DNA from 2 places in the Rhizobium sp. SRI_017 genome. Region 1 is predicted to be linked to the other one. Evidence: predicted binding sites of a transcription regulator. Region 1 holds the regulator's gene; the other holds the start of a gene.
What was found. The regulator PhoB, encoded in region 1, activates phosphate uptake and scavenging genes when phosphate is short. The targets are predictions, from matches to a motif close to TGTCATNNANCTGTCAT.
Positions count from the first base shown of each region.

Region 2: AC2YI2_RS16475 (DUF2794 domain-containing protein) is a predicted target of PhoB. The motif match lies at 2,527-2,543, and genes of this name have one in related genera.

Region 1 covers NZ_JBYCZP010000019.1:20,917-30,578, forward strand. Annotated here, with positions in the region: tRNA gene AC2YI2_RS29200 (tRNA-Thr) at 1-6, opposite strand, end outside; gene AC2YI2_RS29205 (NAD(P)H-dependent flavin oxidoreductase) at 143-1,102, opposite strand; gene AC2YI2_RS29210 (hypothetical protein) at 1,317-2,639, shown strand; gene phoB (phosphate regulon transcriptional regulator PhoB) at 2,708-3,391, opposite strand; gene phoU (phosphate signaling complex protein PhoU) at 3,412-4,125, opposite strand; gene pstB (phosphate ABC transporter ATP-binding protein PstB) at 4,176-4,994, opposite strand; gene pstA (phosphate ABC transporter permease PstA) at 5,007-6,329, opposite strand; gene pstC (phosphate ABC transporter permease subunit PstC) at 6,326-7,804, opposite strand; gene AC2YI2_RS29240 (PstS family phosphate ABC transporter substrate-binding protein) at 7,899-8,933, opposite strand; gene phoR (phosphate regulon sensor histidine kinase PhoR) at 9,125-9,662, opposite strand, start outside.
Region 2 covers NZ_JBYCZP010000006.1:329,527-339,188, forward strand. Annotated here, with positions in the region: gene AC2YI2_RS16460 (calcium-binding protein) at 1-764, opposite strand, end outside; gene AC2YI2_RS16465 (Lrp/AsnC family transcriptional regulator) at 926-1,381, opposite strand; gene AC2YI2_RS16470 (DUF1223 domain-containing protein) at 1,688-2,449, shown strand; gene AC2YI2_RS16475 (DUF2794 domain-containing protein) at 2,591-2,977, shown strand; gene AC2YI2_RS16480 (thiamine diphosphokinase) at 3,081-3,725, shown strand; gene AC2YI2_RS16485 (ABC-F family ATP-binding cassette domain-containing protein) at 3,728-5,554, shown strand; gene AC2YI2_RS16490 (hypothetical protein) at 5,717-5,947, opposite strand; tRNA gene AC2YI2_RS16495 (tRNA-Arg) at 6,177-6,253, shown strand; gene AC2YI2_RS16500 (hypothetical protein) at 6,306-6,899, shown strand; gene AC2YI2_RS16505 (DUF3800 domain-containing protein) at 6,908-7,171, shown strand; gene AC2YI2_RS16510 (hypothetical protein) at 7,905-8,372, shown strand; gene AC2YI2_RS16515 (calcium-binding protein) at 8,533-9,525, shown strand; gene AC2YI2_RS16520 (hypothetical protein) at 9,570-9,662, opposite strand, start outside.

The DNA.
Region 1 (9,662 bases):
AGCGGCTTATCGATCCTTCCAGCCGGACCGGAAGCGCGATCGAGACGGCTGATAGCGCCAACCGGCCGAGAATGCAAGGTGGGCGGGAAGGAAAATCGCGCTGGGGCGATTGGCCTCGCCAATTGGCTGTGGTGAGCGTGCCTCAGCCGCAGATGCGGGCCTTGGCTGCCCTGTACTCGGCATCCAGCCGCTCGACCAGCGTCCGGGTTGGGACCACGGCCTTTACGGCACTGATCCCCTGGCCGGAGCCCCAGATCTCCTTCCAGGCCTTGGGTCCAGCGGTTGCCTTCTCGAAATCCATCTTGGAGGGATCGGCGGCCGGCAGGTTGTCCGGATCCATGCCCACGGCGCGGATCGAGCCCTTGAGATAATTGCCGTGAATGCCGGTGAAATAGTTGGAATAGACGATATCGGCGGCGTTCGATTCGACGATCATCTGCTTGTATTCGTCGGTCGCGCGGGCTTCTTCGGTGGCGATGAAGGGGGTGCCGATATAAGCGAGGTCGGCGCCCATGGCCTGGGCTGCGAGGATCGCGCCGCCATTGGCGATGGCGCCCGATAGCAGCAGCGGGCCGTCGAACCATTCGCGGATCTCCTGGATCAGCGCGAAAGGCGAGAGCGTGCCGGCATGGCCGCCGGCACCGGTGGCAACCGCGATCAGGCCATCGGCACCCTTGCGGATCGCCGAATTGGCATGGCGGTTGTTGATCACGTCATGCAGCACGGTCCCGCCATAGGAATGGATCGCCTGGTTGACTTCAGGCACCGCTCCGAGCGAGGAAATCACGATCGGCACCTTGTATTTGACGCACATGGTCAGGTCGTGCTCCAGCCGCTTGTTGGACTGGTGGACGATCTGGTTGACGGCGAAGGGTGCCGCCGGCGCCTCCGGATGGGCCGCATTATGGGCGGCCAGCGTCTCGGTGATTTCGGCCAGCCATTCGTCGAGTTGGGCCTCGGGCCGCGCGTTGAGTGCCGGGAAGGAGCCGACGACGCCCGCCTTGCACTGGGCTATGACCAGCGCCGGATGGGAGATGATGAACAGCGGCGCTGCCACGACCGGCAGACGAAGATTGTCTCTGAGAATAGGCGGCAGCGCCATCGGCATTTCCATCGTTCGAATAGGTGCGCAGCTAAGCCGAAACCCCGGGATTGTTCAAGGTTGAATTTTCTATCCACCGGAAACTTGCCACGATTTGCGCGCAGTGCCTGCGGACGTATCGGTTGCCGCGTGCCGTCCCGCTTGCCAAGGCCGAAGCGAATGGTTACCGGAGAATGAATCGGCGCATGCGCGCCGCGCAATAGGGAATATCGGGTTGAGCGGACTGGAACAGGCGATCAGGAATGCGCTGGAGCGCGCCGAGCGTTCGGATCCCGATATCCGCGCCCGGATCTACCAGTCCGCCCGCAATGCGCTCGATGTCGGCCTGCGCAAGCAGGAGATATCAGACATGACTGTCGTCGAGCGCCAGCGCCAGCGGCTCGAGGTCACGATCCGCGAGATCGAGGACGAGGAGCTGTCGCGTCTGCGCTCGATCGCACAGTTCGAGCGCGTGGCGCTGGAGCGCGAACCCGAGGAAGAGCCTGAGCCCGTCGTCGAGGCACAGCAGCCACATTCGTGGCCGGTCGAGCCGCCGAGCCGCAGCCATCAACCCACGCCGCTACCAGGCTCTGAACCGCTTGACGCAGAATTCGAGGATGAGCTTCCGACATCCGCGCCCGCCATCGAGCATGTTCGACAGTCAGAGCCGGCGCAGGGTGAACGCGCCACAGAACGCGTGGAACCCATGGCGGAGTTCGCCGCCCAGAGCCGGCCTGCAGCCAATGTGCGCGGCAACGAACCTGACATTGACGACTATCTCACCGGGCTGACGGCAACGCGCGAGGCGCAGTCTTCTGCGCCGGCAGCGCAGCCACAGGCCGCCGAATGGGACGACAAGGCTGCCGAGGCCATCGCACCGACGACGAAGCGCCGCCGCAGCTTCGCTTCATTCCTCGCTTCGACCTTTGTCTATCTTTTCCTCCTCGGTATCATCGGCGGGGGCGTCTGGTGGGTCTATGACACCGGCATGATCGAGGCGGCCATGAAGGGCGGCGGCGACTTCAACCTCGTGCCCGATGCACTGCGTTCCGAGAAGACGGACCCGGCGCAAGAGGAAGCGCGGCTCGATACGCTGCGCGGCTTTTCCGGCGACTGGATTGATATCTTCAAGCCGGGCACCAATGCCGATGCAGCCAAGCCACGCGCGAAGGCGGCCATCACGGAGCATCGCGACAGCGACGGGCTTGCCACGGTCATAACCTCGAATGCACCTGATCAGGACGGCGACGTGCTGGTCGAGGTGCCGGCCGGGCTTCTACAGGATTTGGCTGGCAAGACCTCGACCATCGCGATCACCGTCAAGTCCAATAGCGACAAGCCGGCCCAGATCTACATTCAGTGCGAATTCAAGACTCTGGGCGACTGCGGCCGCCATCGCTATACGGTCACCAACGAGCGTGCCGACGAACTCATCCAGGTGAAATTCGACGGCAAGATGAGTCCGAGCTCCTCTGGCCATATCGTCATCAACAGCGATCTCACGGGCGAGGGCAGTTCGATCCGCCTCTACGGCATCCGCGTCCTGCCGGGCTCCTGACCGCTCCGGAACGGAAAACGGCCCGCCTCCTGACTGGAAGCGGGCCGTTTCTCTTTCAAAACTTCCCGTCAGACTTCCATCGCATAGCCCGCGCCGCGCACGGTGCGGATGATGTCGGGCATGTTGGAAATGTTGAGCGCCTTGCGCAGGCGGCCGACATGGACGTCCACGGTGCGTTCGTCGACATAGATGTCGTGGCCCCAGACGCCGTCGAGCAGCTGTGAGCGTGAGAAGACGCGGCCGGGCGAAGACATGAAGAACTCGAGCAGCTTGAACTCGGTCGGTCCGAGCCGGATCTCGCGCGACCGGCGATGGACGCGATAGGTCTCGCGGTCGAGCTCGACATCGCCGCATTTCAGCACCGACGAGATCGCGCTGGGACGCACGCGGCGGAGCATGGCCTTGACGCGGGCCATCAGCTCCGGCGTCGAGAACGGCTTGACGACATAGTCGTCGGCGCCGGTGGAGAGGCCGCGCACGCGCTCGCTCTCCTCGCCGCGGGCGGTCAGCATGATGACCGGCAGGCGTTCGGTCTGCGGCCGCATCCTGAGCCGCCGGCAGAGCTCGATGCCGGACACGCCAGGCAGCATCCAGTCGAGCACCAGCAGGTCCGGCACCCGTTCCTGGAGCCGGATATCGGCCTCGTCGCCGCGGCCTATCACCTCGACGTCATAGCCTTCCGCTTCGAGGTTGTAGCTGAGCAAAGTACCCAGCGCTTCCTCGTCTTCCACCACCATGATTCTCGGCTGCATCGATACTATCCTGTAGGCCGCTATTCAGCGGGCTGGACGACGGACGCGGTATTGTCGTCCTTCGGCCGTTCGCCGGCCGGCTGCTCGCCGGTCGACATGTAGTAGATGGTCTCGGCGATGTTGGTCGCATGGTCGCCGATGCGCTCGATGTTCTTGGCGCAGAACAAGAGATGCGTGCAGGGCGTGATGTTGCGCGGGTCTTCCATCATGTAGGTGAGCAGCTCGCGGAACAGCGACGTGTACATCGCGTCGATCTCTTCGTCGCGGGCGCGGATCTGCTCCGCCTTCTCAGGAGAGCGCGTCGAGTAGACGTCGAGTACGTCTTTGAGTTGGGAGAGCGCCAGTTCGGAGAGATGCTCGATGCCGCGGGCGAGCGGACGGGGGATGCCCGTCGTCTGGACTGCAATCACGCGCTTGGCGGTTGACTTGCCGAGGTCGCCGACTCGCTCGAGGTCCGAGGCGATACGGATCGAGCCGATGATTTCGCGGAGGTCCGAGGCAACGGGCTGGCGCTTGGCGATCATCAGGATGGCCTTGTCGCCGATCTCGCGCTCGGTGGCATCCACGATCGTGTCTTCCGAAATCACGCGCTGGGCAAGTGCTGCATCGGAAGTCACGAGTGCGTGAATCGCGTCGGAAACCATCTGCTCGACCATGCCGCCCATTTCGGCGATGCGGCGGGCGAGCGTCTTCAGTTCGTCGTCGAAGACGGAATAGATATGTGCGGTGGACATGTCAGTACCTCATACTGTCGGGATACGTCTAAGGGCTTCGTCGGCTGGGATCAGCCGAAGCGACCCATGATGTAGTCCTGGGTGCGCTGGTCGTCCGGATTGGTGAAGATCTTGTCGGTGTCGTTCTCTTCCACGAGATAGCCGAGGTGGAACATGGCGGTCCGCTGGGACACGCGCGCCGCCTGCTGCATCGAGTGGGTGACGATGACGATGGTGAAGTTTTCGCGCAGTTCGTGGATGAGCTCCTCGACCTTGGCGGTCGCGATCGGGTCGAGCGCCGAGCAGGGCTCGTCCATCAGGATGACTTCCGGGCTGACGGCGACGGCGCGGGCAATGCACAGACGCTGCTGCTGACCACCGGACAGGCCGGTACCGGGCTCGTGCAGGCGATCCTTGACTTCGTTCCAGAGACCGGCGCGCTGCAGGCTCTTCTCGACGATCTCGTCGATCTGCGCCTTGTTCTTGGCGAGGCCGTGGATGCGCGGGCCGTAGGAGACATTCTCGTAGATCGACTTCGGGAACGGGTTCGGCTTCTGGAACACCATGCCGACGCGGGCGCGAAGTTCCACGACGTCAAGCGACGGGCGATAGACGTCGCCGCCGTCGAGCGTGATGCTGCCGGTGACGCGGCAGCCTTCGATCGTATCGTTCATGCGGTTGAGGCAGCGCAGGAACGTCGACTTGCCGCAGCCTGACGGGCCGATGAGCGCGGTCACCGTGTTCTGGCGAACGTTCAGGTTGACGTCGTACAGCGCACGCTTCTCGCTGTAGTAAACCGACACGTCCTTGCCGATCATCTTGTAGTTCTGTTCAGTCGCCATGGTCTTGCCAACAGCCTTTTCGACTTCAATATCCGTAAGCATATTCATGATGGAAACTCCTTACCAGCGGCGTTCGAAACGCCGGCGCAACAGGATTGCGGCGAGGTTCATGATGATGAGAAAGATGAGCAGCACGATGATCGCGCCTGAGGTGCGTTCGACGAAGGCGCGTTCGGCCTCATTCGCCCACATGTAGATCTGCACCGGCAGGGCCGTCGCAGGTTCGAACGGCGTCGTCGGGTAGTCGACGACGAAGGCCACCATGCCGATAAGCAGCAGCGGCGCGGTTTCGCCGAGCGCGTTCGCCAGGCCGATGATCGTACCGGTCAGGATTCCCGGCATGGCGAGCGGCAGGACGTGATGGGTCACGGTCTGCATCTTCGAGGCGCCGAGGCCGAGGGCAGCCGCGCGGATCGACGGCGGCACGGCCTTGAGGGCAGCGCGGGTTGCGATGATGATCGTCGGCAGCGTCATCAGAGCCAGCACGAGGCCGCCGACGATGGATGCGGAGCGCGGCATGCCGATGAAGTTGATGAAGATTGAAAGGCCGAGCAGACCATAGACGATGGATGGAACGGCGGCGAGGTTGTTGATGTTGACCTCGATCAGGTCGGTCCAGCGGTTCTTCGGTGCGAATTCCTCGAGATAGATCGACGCACAGACACCGATCGGAAGCGCCAGCGCCAGCACGATCAGCATTGTATAGATCGAGCCGAGAATGGCGACGCCGAGACCCGCCGCTTCCGGGCGGCTCGATGCGCCAGCCGTGAAGAAAGCCGGATTGAAATGCTCGCGGAGCGCGCCGGCGTCAGAGAGCTTGTTCATGATCTGAACTTGCGTGTCGGAGATCTTGCGGTCGCTTTCAGGCACGGTCAGGTCGATCTGACCCTTGAAGGCGGAGTCGATATTGGCCGAGGCCAGGAAGGTGACTGGGATCGTCTTGCCGATGATATCAGGATTGGCGATCACCAAATCACGCAACTGGGCACGCACGCCGTCGGAAACGAAGCCCTTGAGCTTGGCGATCTCCGGACGATTCTTCGGATCGATGCCGACGATCTTGGCGACGGCGTCGCGCGCAAGATTCGGATAGTTCGCCGTCACCAGCACCTTGGGGTCGGTGGCGCGCTTGTTCAAGGGGTCGATGATCTTTTCCGAGAACTCGACTGGAACTGTGATCATCGTCTGGAAGAAGGCGGTATAGCCCTTGGAGAAGATCGAGACCAGCAGCAGCACGAGGAAGGCGAGCCCGATGATGATGGCCGCCGCACCATACATGCGGAACCGCTTCTCTGCGGCGCGGCGGCCCTTGATGCCGATATCGCGAGAGCCAGTAGCGGACGTGGGCGAAGAGGCTGTGGGATTAAGGACAGCGTCGGTCATTCGTACTGCTCCCGGTACTTGCGGACGATGTAGAGGGCGTAGACATTCATGGCGAGCGTCAGCACGAAGAGCGTGATGCCGAGCGCGAAGGCGACGAGCGTCTGCGGGGAGTTGAATTCAAGGTCGCCGGTCAACTGGTTGACGATCTTGACGGTGATGGTGGTCATCGGCTCGAAGGGCGAGAACTGCAGGTTGGCAGCAACGCCGGCCGCGAGAACCACAATCATGGTTTCGCCGATGGCCCGCGAGCCGGTGAGCAGCAGCGCACCCATGATGCCCGGCAGGGCGGCGGGCAGGATGACCCGCTTCATGGTTTCGGACCGCGTGGCGCCAAGGCCGAGCGAACCGTCGCGCATCGCCCGCGGCACCGCGGTGATGATGTCGTCCGACAGCGAGGAGACGAAGGGGATGAGGCGGATGCTCATCACGAAGCCTGCTGTCAGGACGCTCTGCGCTTCGATGAAGTTGGTGTAGTTGCCCGACAGCGCGCCCCACAGGCCCGCCGAGAAGTCCCGGAAGAACGGTCCGATCGTGATCAGCGCGAAGAAGCCGTAGACGATGGTCGGGATGCCGGCGAGGATTTCAAGCAGCGGCTTGACGATCGAGCGGACCCGCCTGGAGGCGTATTCGGCCATGTAGATGGCCGCAAAAAGACCGATCGGAACAGCAATCAGCATTGCAACGAGGGCGATATACATCGTGCCGAGCAGCAGAGGGATCAGGCCGAATTGACCGGCGGAGTTGCCCTCCGTCGAGAAGCGCGGGTCCCAAACCGTTCCGAAGAAGAAGTTGACCGGCGAGACCTGGCCGAAGAACCGGACCGTCTCGGAAAACAGCGAGCCGACAATGCCGAACGTGGTCAGGATCGCGATCGTTGAAGAGATGATCAGCGCCCAGAGCATGAAGCGCTCGACATTGTTGCGTGCGCGGAAGGTCGGGGAGACCCGGGTATAGGAGTAGGCGGCCCCGGCGAGCGCAAGCAGGATCGTAACGATCGCAACGCCCCACTTCATGGTGGCGGTTTCGCTGACCAGCCGTTTGGCGGCCTCGACCATGAAGGGCTGCGGATCCTGCGCGAGCGGTAGTCCCTTGGAACCCAGCATGGACTTGAGTTTTGTGATGTCCCCATCGACGGAGGTGCGTTCTTCGGTCGTGAGACGGCCATATCCGGTCGCGATCGAATTGACCATGCCGTAGATCACGTCCTGCTCGTTCTGCGACTTTGCGAGATGTTCCGATGGAAGCGAGGCGCGGACGGAGCGGTCGACGTAGTTGGCGCCGATCGCGGAGGCGACGAGGAGGAAAATCGTAGCGGGCAGGATCGCCCAAATTGCTGCATGCGAGCCGAAATAGCTGGGGCGGGAGTGCAGCTTGCGCACATCTCCGTTCACCACAGCGGCGGATCGAGAGCGGGTCAGAAAATAGGCGACCACGCCAATGATCACGATTATCAGGAAAACGGAGGCGCTACCCATCACAATACCCTAGCCGGAATTTTGGGGCCTCATGCCCGAGGAAAGCGGATATGAAAATGCCGGCAGGCCCGAGAGCCCGCCGGCAGCATGCAGATTACATGTTCTTCCAGCTGGTGACGGCAGCGCGGATTTCTTCACGCTCGGCGTCCGGAGCCGGGATCAGGCCGTATTCAGCGAGCGGCGAGTCGGGGCCGATCATCGAGTCGGCGGTGAAGAACTCGACATATTCCTTGAGGCCCGGAACGGAGTCGAGATGTGCCTTCTTGACGTAGAAGAACAGCGGACGCGAAACCGGATATTCGCCCTTGGCGACGGCTTCGACGGACGGCAGCACGCCGCTGACGGTCGAGACCTTCAGCTTGTCGGCGTTGTTTTCGTAGAAGGACAGGCCAAACACGCCCACGGCCTTCTTGTCGGCGTCGATGCGGGCGAGCGTCTCGGAGTAGTCGCCGTCGATGTCGACTGCCTTGCCGTCCTTGCGGACTGCCTTGCACTTGCCTTCGGCTTCCTTCTTGTCGATGCCGGCCTTTTCCATGGCTTCGAGCGCGCCGGTGGCCTTGCAGCCGGCGATCAGGAGCTTTTCTTCGAAGACTTCGCGGGTACCGTGCTTTTCGCCCGGGATGAAGGCCTGGATGTCGAGGTCGGCGAGCTTGGCGTTGACCTGCTTCCAGTTGGTGTTCGGGTTGGCGACGACCTTGCCATCGACAACGATTTCAGCGGCAAGCGCCGTGTAGATGTCGGCGGGCTCGAATGCGAGGTCCGGAGCGGACTTGTCGAGGGCGAATACGATGCCGTCATAGCCGATCTTGACTTCGGTGATGTCGGTCACGCCGTTCGACTTGCAGGTCTCGAGTTCCGAGTCCTTGATCTTGCGCGAGGAGTTGGCGATGTCGATGGTGTCGGCGCCAGCGCCCTTGCAGAATTCCTTGAGGCCCGCGCCCGAGCCGCCGGATTCAACGACCGGAGCCTTGAAGTCCGGATAGGTTTCGGCGAACTGCTCGGCGACGATCTTGGCGTAGGGCAGCACGGTCGAGGAGCCGGCAATATGGATCTGATCGGCGGCGAAGGATACGCCTGCGAATGCGACGGAGGCGACGAGGGTCGCCACAGTGGTCTTTACGAGTTTCATCTGATCTCTCCCGTTCGGGCTGGATTTGGCGGCGCCTTGGCCGGCGCCCTGGCCTGCTTGGATGGCCCGGCTCTCTCTAGACCCTGGACAGCTATCCTTTTATGTCATTTTCACGAAAGATTTGTGACAGACTAAGTATATGAAAATACTTAGTAAGATCGCCAACGTGGGCCGCAGCCTCAAGTTTTGTGTCAGAACCGCACGGTAAACGTGCTGCCCTTGCCGACCTCGGACCGGATGACCAGCCGGGCCCGGTGGCGGGTGAGGATGTGTTTGACGATGGCGAGCCCCAGCCCAGTGCCCTTTTTCGATCGGCTGCTCTCGACATTGACCCGGTAAAAGCGCTCGGTGAGGCGCGGCACATGTTCCTCGGGTATGCCCGGCCCGTAATCCTGAATGCTGACCTCGACCGGCTGGCCCTTGACCGCGGATAGCCTCACTTCCACCTTCTTGCCTTCCTGGCCATACTTGCAGGCGTTCTCGATCAGATTCTCGAACACCTGGGTGAGTTCGTCGCTATCGCCGCTGACATTCACCGGGCCTTCAGGCACGATGCGCTTGATCTCGACGCCGACATCTGCGGCAAGCGGCGCGAGTGCATCGCAGACGGAGCCGATCAACGGCACCAGGTCCACGGCATCGTCAGGCGTCACCTTGGCTTTCAGTTCAAGCCGCGACAGCGACATCAGGTCGTCGACCAACCGGCTCATGCGGGTTACCTGCTCCTGC
Region 2 (9,662 bases), on a different contig from region 1:
CCCGAGAAGTCGGCGATGGTCTCGATCGTAAGGGTCGTGAAGCCGCTGGCGCGGGTATCATTGGCCGTGCGGTAGACGAAGTGATCGGCACCGGCGCCGCCGGACATGAAGTCCGCGCCGATTCCACCGTCGATGATGTCGTCACCATCGAACCCATGCAGACCGTCGTTGCCGCCGAGGCCGCCCAGGAAGTTGGCATCATTGGTGCCGCCGATGAGGTCTGCAAGCTCGGAGCCGATCGCATTTTCGATCGATGCCAGCGTTTCGAAACGCGAGGCGCCCGTCTGGGCGGCGCCGGCCGCAAGGTCGATGGTGACGCCTTCATCGCCGACCACGTTGTTCAGATGGCGCTCCTGGTAGGAGATCGTGTCGATGCCGTTGCCGCCATTGATGTTATTCTGCCAGCCGTCGCTAAAGAAGATATCCTGGCCATTGCCGCCATGGTAGGCGCTCTTGAATGTCTGGATGACGAACTGGTCGTTGCCTGCGCCGCCATCGATACCGTCGAGCCCGCCGAGCGACGAGAAGCCCGTGCCGAAATAGACGTCGTTGCCCTTGCCGAGCAGGATGATATTGCCGCCTTCGAAGGCGTTCGTGACGGTATCGTTGCCCTTGCCGGCATCGACGCGGTTGTCGCCGCCGAGATCGTCCGATCGGTTGAGATTGATCGTGTCGTCGCCGCCGAGTGTGCTGATATCGAGGTTGGTCAGGCTGCCCTGAACAAACTGGTCATTTCCATTCGTGCCTCTGGTTACCTGTGCCATGTCCCGCTCCGTCGTTGGGAGAGTTGTTCGATGGACAGGTTTTCACAGGAAAAGGCGCAGTTCGCCGTTCCGCCGGGAACAGGCACGATGCATTTGCGCTTATCGATAAGACGCGCGGCCTTCTTTGTTTATTCGCGGGTCTCGAAAAGATTTTTGTTTTTTCAAACTTCGAGTGTCGACACTTCCTTGGCCGACGAGAGCACGATCAGTGTTTCGGTGCGCATCAGGCCCTCGATGCTCTTGAGATCCTGGGCAAGGAAGCGCTCGAGCTCGCGGGTGTTCTTGAGCCGGACCTTCATCAGATAGTTCCAGGCGCCGGTGACATGGTGGCATTCGAGCACCGCGCCGCTCTCCGCGACCTTCTTCAAGAAGGCGGTTTCGACACCAGGATCGTTCCAGCCGACGAAGACGAAGGCAAGCAGGTCGAGCCCCACTTTCTCGGGATTTACCGCGGCGTGAAAGCCTGAAATGATCTCATTGCGGATGAGGCGCTTGATGCGATCATTGACGGTTGAGGGCGCTAGCTTGAGTTCCTGGCCGATTTCCGCCAGCGAAAGTCTGTCGTTCTTCTGGAGGAGGGCAAGCAGGTTGCGGTCAGTTTCATCAAGTATGCTCATCTAGTGTCCAATCACAAATCGCGCGGCAGACCATAATGTGAAAATCTTCACTCAGGAAGGCCGGTTTTCATCTTCTTTGTACACACGTACGAAAACCTGTTGATTGTACGGTACCGCACAGAATTCCTGTCTTCAACCGGTGGGTCAAGCACTTGGTTTCGATTGAAAACTGCCGCGCCAAGCAGCAAAGGAAAGCCACAATCAACCTATTTTGATTTATGTGTGAGCTAGCCTTCATCTATAACCGCAGATGAGGTCGTCCGGCCGACTGAACCGATCTTTCCCGTATTTGGCGAGAAATTCTGAATGTCCATCCTACTGCCCCGCGCGTTGATCTTCGTTGCCACGGCCTTCGCGACGATGGGCTTTGTGGCCAATGCGCCTGCACAGGAGGCCAGCAAGTCCAAGCCTATCGGCGTCGTAGAACTCTTTACCTCGCAAGGTTGTTCCAACTGTCCGAAAGCGGATCGCGCGATCGAGAGTCTCGCGGGGCGTGATGATGTCGTTACGGTCGCCTATCATGTCGACTACTGGAACTATATGGGCTGGCAGGACACGCTGAGCGCCAAGGAGAATACCGAGCGCCAATATGGCTATGCCAAGACGATGGGCATCAAGAATGTATTCACGCCCCAGATCGTGCTCAACGGCATGCATGATACAAAAGTCACAAATCCGGATCGCCTTGTCGACGAACTCGGCCGGCTGAACGGCACACGCAATGGTATGCCGGTGACTGTCTCGGCCGAACTTTCGCCAGAGGAAATGACGATCCATATCGGTGATGGTCCGGTCGCCGGCATAGACAAGGCCGACGTGGTCGTGGCCTATTTCCGCAAGTATTCGACAGTCGAGATCCAGAAGGGCGAGAACCAGGGCAAGAAGATCGTTTACCGCAACGCGGTTACCAAACTGGAGACCGTTGGTATGTGGGAAGGCAAGGCGCTGACGGTCAAGCTTCCCGCCGCGGTGCTGGCCAAGCGCGGCTTCGATGGCTGCGCGATCCTGTTGCAGTCCCATGACGTCGACAACAATCCCGGCCGCATTCTTGGGGCCGCGGCCCTCTGATCGCCCGGTGCCGGCAGGCATGACATCCTGCATGTTGCGGGAATTCATTCTTGCAATTCGCGCTCGTTGAGGCAAACTGTCACCAATCCGTCATCAATGGTTCGTGCCGAGAGGACGGGAATAATCGGTCGACGGGACGCTATGACGGATCATAACGAGCATTCTGGAGCGGCCGACCGACGCGGCCGGATCGTCATCGACCTCAGCGAATATCGCGACGTCCGCGATCCGATGCCTGTCACGTTCCATCGCCTCGAGCTCAATCAGATTCTTCGTGTCTATGGCCGGATGGTCGGTGAGAGCGAATGGCGCGACTATGCCATCGATCATTTCAAGGAGAAGGCGGTGTTTTCCGTCTTCAAGCGTTCGGGTGACCTGCCGCTCTACCAAATCGAGAAGAATCCGAAATTTGCCCAGAAGCAGGGCGCTTTCTCCATCGTCAATACCCAGGGGCGCATCCTCAAGCGCGGACAGGATCTCGCCCAGGTCATGAAATTCTTCGACAAGGTGCAGAAGCTGCGGGACTGACGCATGTCTACCGAAAGTGGGAACCGGTTTGGGGTGAAGGACATGCACACAAACTAAACCCGCTGCGTTTGACGTTGAAGGGCCGCTCGCGTAAAGCGCCCACATGTCCAAATTCGTCATTCTCCTCGGCGGTCCTCTCACCATCCATCCGCGACTGCTCGACCAGGTCAAGGGTGCGCGTGCCATTGCTGCCGATGGCGGCATCCGACATGCGGAGCCGCTCGGGCTCACACCAGAAATGTGGGTGGGCGACTTCGATTCCACCGATGGCGAACTGGCGCTGCAATATGCCGAGATTCCGCGCCTCGAATATCCGGCCGAAAAGTCCCTGACCGATGGCGAGCTTGCCTTGCAGATGGCGCTCGACGAAGGCGCATCCGAGATCGTCATGGTCGGTGCGCTGGGCGGCGAGCGGGCGGACCATGCCTGGGGACATGTCGTCCAGGCGCTGGCACTGGCACTTGACGGTCGCCGGGTCTTCCTGACCTCCGGCGACGAGGAAGGCTACCCGCTGCTGCCGGGAAGCATAATCCTCGACCTGCCCAAGGCGAGCATGTTTTCCGTCCTCGGGCTCGACCGGCTCGAAGGACTGACGATCCAGAACGCACGCTATCCGCTCGACGGCTTCGAATTGCCGTTCGGATCGTCGCGCACCATTTCCAATGTCGCGGAAGGTGAAGTGACCTTCGACCTCCGCGCCGGACGCGCCCTTGTCTTGGCGCGACCGCATGACTTTTCCGGAGTGTGATCTTGGCACCGCCGATCCTGAAACTCGAAGATATCAACCTCACCTTCGGCGGGACACCGCTCCTGTCCGGGGCGAGCCTGCAGATCGAACAGGGAGAGCGCATCTGCCTGGTCGGCCGCAACGGTTCCGGCAAGTCGACCTTGATGAAGATCGCCGCCGGCATGATCGAGCCGCAGAGCGGCGAGATATTCCGTCACCCGTCATCCACTGTCCGCTATCTGCCCCAGGCACCCGATTTCGAGGGCTTTGAAACGGTGGAAGCCTATGCGGCCGCTGGGCTCGGCCCATCGGACGATCCCTATCGCGTGACCTATCTCCTGGAACATCTCGGGCTCACCGGCCACGAACACCCTTTGCAGCTCTCGGGCGGCGAGATGCGGCGCGCGGCGCTGGCCAAGGTCATGGCGCCGGAGCCCGACATTCTGCTGCTGGACGAGCCTACGAACCATCTCGACCTGCCGACGATCGAATGGCTGGAAGGCGAATTGCAGAAGACGAAAAGTGCCCTGGTGCTGATCTCGCACGACCGGCGCTTCCTCGAAAAGGTCTCGACGGCGACTGTCTGGCTCGACCGTGGCACCTCCCGTCGCCTGGACCGGGGCTTTGGTCATTTCGAGGCCTGGCGCGACAAGGTGCTGGAGGAGGAAGAACTCGAACAGCACAAGCTCGGCAAGGCGATCGAGCGCGAGGAACATTGGTTGCGCTATGGCGTCACCGCGCGGCGCAAGCGCAACATGCGCCGGCTCGGGCAATTGCAGGACATGCGGCAGGAGCACCGTACGCATCGCGGGGCATTGGGCTCGGCTCAGGCGACGGTTTCGGAGGCGCGTGACTCGGGCAAACTGGTGATCGAGGCGGAGAAGATCACCAAGGCTTTCGGCGACCGGACGATCGTCGCCCCCTTTTCGCTGCGCGTCCATCGCGGCGACCGCATCGGTCTCGTCGGGCCGAACGGCGCCGGCAAGACGACCTTGCTCAAGCTGCTCACGGGCCAGCTCGAGCCCGATTCCGGTACGGTCAAGCTCGGCACGAATTTGGAAATTGCCACGCTCGACCAGAAGCGGGAAGATCTCAATCTCGAAGATACGCTGGCGCATTACCTGACCGATGGCCGTGGCGATAACCTGCTGGTCAACGGTGTCCAGAAGCATGTGACGGGCTACATGAAGGAATTCCTGTTCCAGCCCGAACAGGCGCGCACCCCGATCCGCAGCCTGTCGGGCGGCGAGCGTGCGAGGCTGATGCTTGCGCGCAACCTCGCCAAACCCTCGAACCTGCTGATCCTCGACGAGCCGACCAACGATCTCGACATCGAGACCCTCGACCTGCTGCAGGAAATCGTTTCCAGCTACAACGGCACCGTGATCCTGGTCAGCCACGACCGTGACTTCCTCGACCGCACCGTCACCTCGACCATAGCGCCGGCCGATCCTATGAGCCCCGATGGCCGTTGGATCGAGTATGCCGGCGGCTATACCGATATGCTGGCGCAGCGCCGTGGCCAGCAGGCCGAACAGCGCAGGAAGGACGAACGCGAGCGCCGACCGGCGGCCGTTGCGGAGCCTTTGCAGGAAACGGCTTCCAAGGCCAAGAGCAAGCTGTCCTACAAGCAGAAGTTCGCGATCGAGAACCTGCCGAAGCAGATGGCCGACAAGGAAGCGGAGATATCAAGGATCGAGGCGAAAATGGCGGACGGCAGTTTCTTCACCAAGGACCCCGACGGCTTCGCCAAGGCGGCCAAGCAGATGGAAGCAGCCCGCGCCGAGATCTCCCGCATGGAAGAAGAATGGCTGGAGCTGGAAATGCTGCGCGAGGAACTCGAGGGCTAGCAAACGCTGAAAAGACAGAACCCGGCGCTGTCGTGAATTGCCCCTAAGGGGCAATCACTGAGGACGCCGGGCTCTGCCTGGGAGTTCATTTCGATCGTGGTCCCGGATGGGCCGCTCCGAGCAGGGGGAGGATCAGGCGGCCGCGGTCCGGGTCAGATCAGATTAGTCGCAGATGCGAACCTTCTTGATGTAGACATTGCCCCAATCGTCGTAGCGCTTGACCTTCTTGACGAAGCAGTAGTCATGGTAACGCGGGGAGACGACGACAACGCCCCAATGATGGCGCTTCCAGCCGTGATGCTTGTGCTTCCACTTCCAGCCGGCTTCAGCGGCCGATGCGAGCGAGACGGTGGCGACGAGGGCGGCGGTGGCGCCGATGATGAACTTTTTCATGATTGTTGTCCTCTAGGGTGTTGAGTTGAAGTGCGGTTCAGTTCTTCGTTTTGTTGGATGTCTTCTCTCATCCGGTGATGTTGTTTTCGCACGGCCCAACTCAAGCCGCTGTTTCCTGGGGAACAGGGCCGAGGAAAAATGAAAAACCCGGCGCGAGGCCGGGTCAAAAGGACGAAATTCAGCGGAGCACTTGGCGAAGCGCCCGGTCTTCTATATGGAAAAAGCGCGCGGTCCCGTAGCTCAGCAGGATAGAGCACCAGATTCCTAATCTGGGGGTCACTGGTTCGAATCCAGTCGGGATCGCCAATCTATTCAATTAGTTAGAGCTGGTTTTACTGCAGATCATGTTGCATCTGTGTTGCAACTGAATTCCTTGGATTCTCAGTGGTTTTCAGATGACATCGGCGAATCCATGCGACATGATTTGCAACATAGGTTCATCCGATTACTGAGTCTCGGCGAGGCGGCGCCAGGGCGCGGCAGAAATTCAAGTGATGGCATGTCTGCACCGCTACGCCGCTTCTCCTTCTTCGTTGACGAAAGCAGCCAAACAAAGCACCGATATCTAACGCTCGGCTGCCTAGTGGTGGAACAGCGATATGTGAATCCATTCGATTTCACGATTGCCCACGCACGGCGCCTTGAGTTGCCTTCCGGTGAGATGAAGTGGGCGAAAATATCAGGATCAAAGCTTAATGTTTATAAGCTGGTAATCGATCGCTTTTTCGATTTGCCGCAAACCCAGGATAGCATTAGCTTTCACTCTCTTGTCGTTGACACCTCGAAAATTCGTGATGAGGTTTATAACAACGGGGACCGCGAGCTCGGCTTTAATAAGGAAGTCTATCAACTCCTTATGAAATGCGCGAGACTGTACCCCGATGGCATTTTCAACGTGTTTGCTGATGAACGTCAAACCAAGCGCACGATGGAGGAGCTGAAAAAGTCCTGAACAACGGAATGAAGAAAAAGCGTGATCCAAGGCCGCTCCCATTCCGGGATGTACAGTTCTGCGATTCAAAGAAATTTCGTCTTCTTCAAATGACAGATCTACTTCTTGGCGCCACCACTTTTCAAATCAACGGGCATCACAAGAAGGACAATGCCTCTGTCCACAAATGCCATTTGAGTGATTACGTTCTCAGCAGAGCTGGAATTCAAAATCCGGCCAGGAATACCGCCGTGGGCGGCAAGTTCACAATCTGGCACCGGCGCCTGCGATAGGATCCCGCGGGGACAAGGTCTGGCGACCGCCTTTCGGCTCCCACTACTCTTGGCAGTGGGGTCTCCCCACGGGATTGATCGAATCATACGCGCTCTGCAGCATTAGTCAAAACTTGAAACACGGCTGGATGGATCACGGAACGAGCGCGGAAAATCTCTGGAAAATTGCGGATCACCTGGCGGTTAAGCTCCGCCTACTGCGGCGGTGAGATAAATAGGCTTTTCAGGTGCGTCGCTTTAGCGTCTGCTGCGCTGCGTTCCATGAGGGGCAATGAGCGGCAAGATTTCTGATGCCACTGGAGATCCCGGTCATCGAGGTTTGGGCTACCGCTCAGCGCGATTATCTGATGCCAGGCGCAAGCCAGAACAGGAGAGACTCGGACCTGGCCCCCGCACCCTGTGGCCAGGCAAAAGCCTACGTTGCGTATGCAAGTAAGGTGGCTCGTGTCTGCGAGATCGAATGCACAGAAAAACTCGCTCTTCCAAATCAGCAACGCCTCTTCACATTCCTCGTCTTTCTCAAGTACACTACATGGAGGATGCGCGAGAAGAGTTCGGTAACTTAGCCACTCGCGCTGAATTCCCTCGAGCGATCCGGCCTTCGCGCCGAACGATGCGGCGATGAAGACGAAAGCGAGTACCAAGGACTTCAACAGCCAGTCTCCAGAATTTGACGTCCGGCAATTTATGTCGGGTGAGAAATTTGCGCAACAGCTGGCCGCCGGCAGTTCAAATGCTCACCAAAATCCAGCCAGAACCAGACCTGTTTTCGTATGCCGCCCTCAGCCGCGAGGATGAGGTGGCGGCTCGCGAGGACACCGCTCTGATCAAGGCGCACATGAAGAGCGCCGCAGAAAGCATCATCGCCGTGGGCCTGGCGCTCAAGCGGCAGAAAGAGCGGCTTCCGCACGGGATGTTCCTACCATGGGTCGAGGTTGAATTCGGCATGAGCTATCGGGCAGCAGCCCGATTCATGGAGCGATCTGACCGGTGGCCCAAACTTGCCAACTTGGCAACTTTGACGCCTCATCTGGCGTCGTCCGTCTTAGATGAAGTGGCGGACCCATCCACCCCCATTGAAGTGCGCGACCGCGTCGAAGGTCTCCTTGTCGACGGACAGAAGGTCACCGTCGCCAACATCCGGAAGTGTGCAGGGAGTGCCATTACTGGTCGCTGTTCCCGTGGGAACTCCCGCTCATAACACACCCGTGCAAATTGGGTTCACTGGTAAGCGCATTAAGCTCTTAATTTCAAAGGGCTTACGGCGCTCAAGAGGGAAAACTTGTCTCGCTTTGAAGCCCTACTTGCCTACTCTCTAAACGACCCACAGCGCCGACACCGCGCCCCAAAGGAGAAATAAGATGGCAATCAACATTCCTTCCAGCACAACGAAGTTTGAAATCGTCGAGTCTGACGAGACTTACACCATTGAGACGAACGTCACTGTGGACGTCACCGGCGATGACGCGATCTTCGCAAGTGATGGCGTCACCAACGACGAGCTCTTCATCAAGGGCAAGGTTCTTCAAAGCGGCGACGGATTTGCCGCGATCCATACCGATGCAGTCAACATGAAGATCCACATTGAAGATGGCGCCTCGGTCATCGGCGGCAGTGGAATCTTTTCCGAAGGCCCTGAACCCGGCAGCGTGCTCGAAATCACTGTCGATGGATTGCTGGAGGCTACCGGCGCAGACGGCTTCGCTATTCAGACGGCGGACAGCAAGGAGATCGTTGTCAACCACGGCACCATCACCGGCAAAATCCACCTCGGCAGTGGCGAAGACACGTTTGATAATCGCGGTGGCACAGTGACTGAAGGTATCGAAGGCGGCGCCGGGGACGACACGCTAATCGTGGATGACGCCGGCACGTTGCTAATCGAGAATGGCGGCAGCGAAGGCTACGACACCGTAAAGACCACGGTCTCTTATACACTGTCAGAAAATGTCGAACAGCTAATCCTGATGGGTAAGAAGGACCTCAACGGCACCGGCAACGATGACCAGAGCGATCTCTTCGGCAACAAGGGCAAAAACATACTCTCTGCCCTCGACGGCAATGATATCCTTGATGGCAAGAAGGGAGCTGACCAGCTCGACGGCGGAGATGGTGCTGACACTTTCGTCTTTGCGACCGGCTACGGCAAAGACACGATCATGGATTTCGAGAATGGTGTCGATCAGATCGACGTCAGTCGGTGGACGGGGATTGACGATTTTGGTGATATCGAAAGTCACATGTCCTCATCGAATGGCGACGTTTTGATCACGCTCGGCAAGGACGTTCTACGCATCGCCGACACAACGGAAGCCGACATAGACATCAATGACTTCATCTTCGATATCGTTTGATCTCACCAGGCCAAAATCGGGCGGCGGGGACACCGGCGCCCGTTCTATTTTGTTGATTTGCTCCACTGGAATTCGTTCCTACCTCGGTTCTGACCGGCGTTGATCAGCGGGTTTTCGGCCGCCGCCGCGGTCGTGAT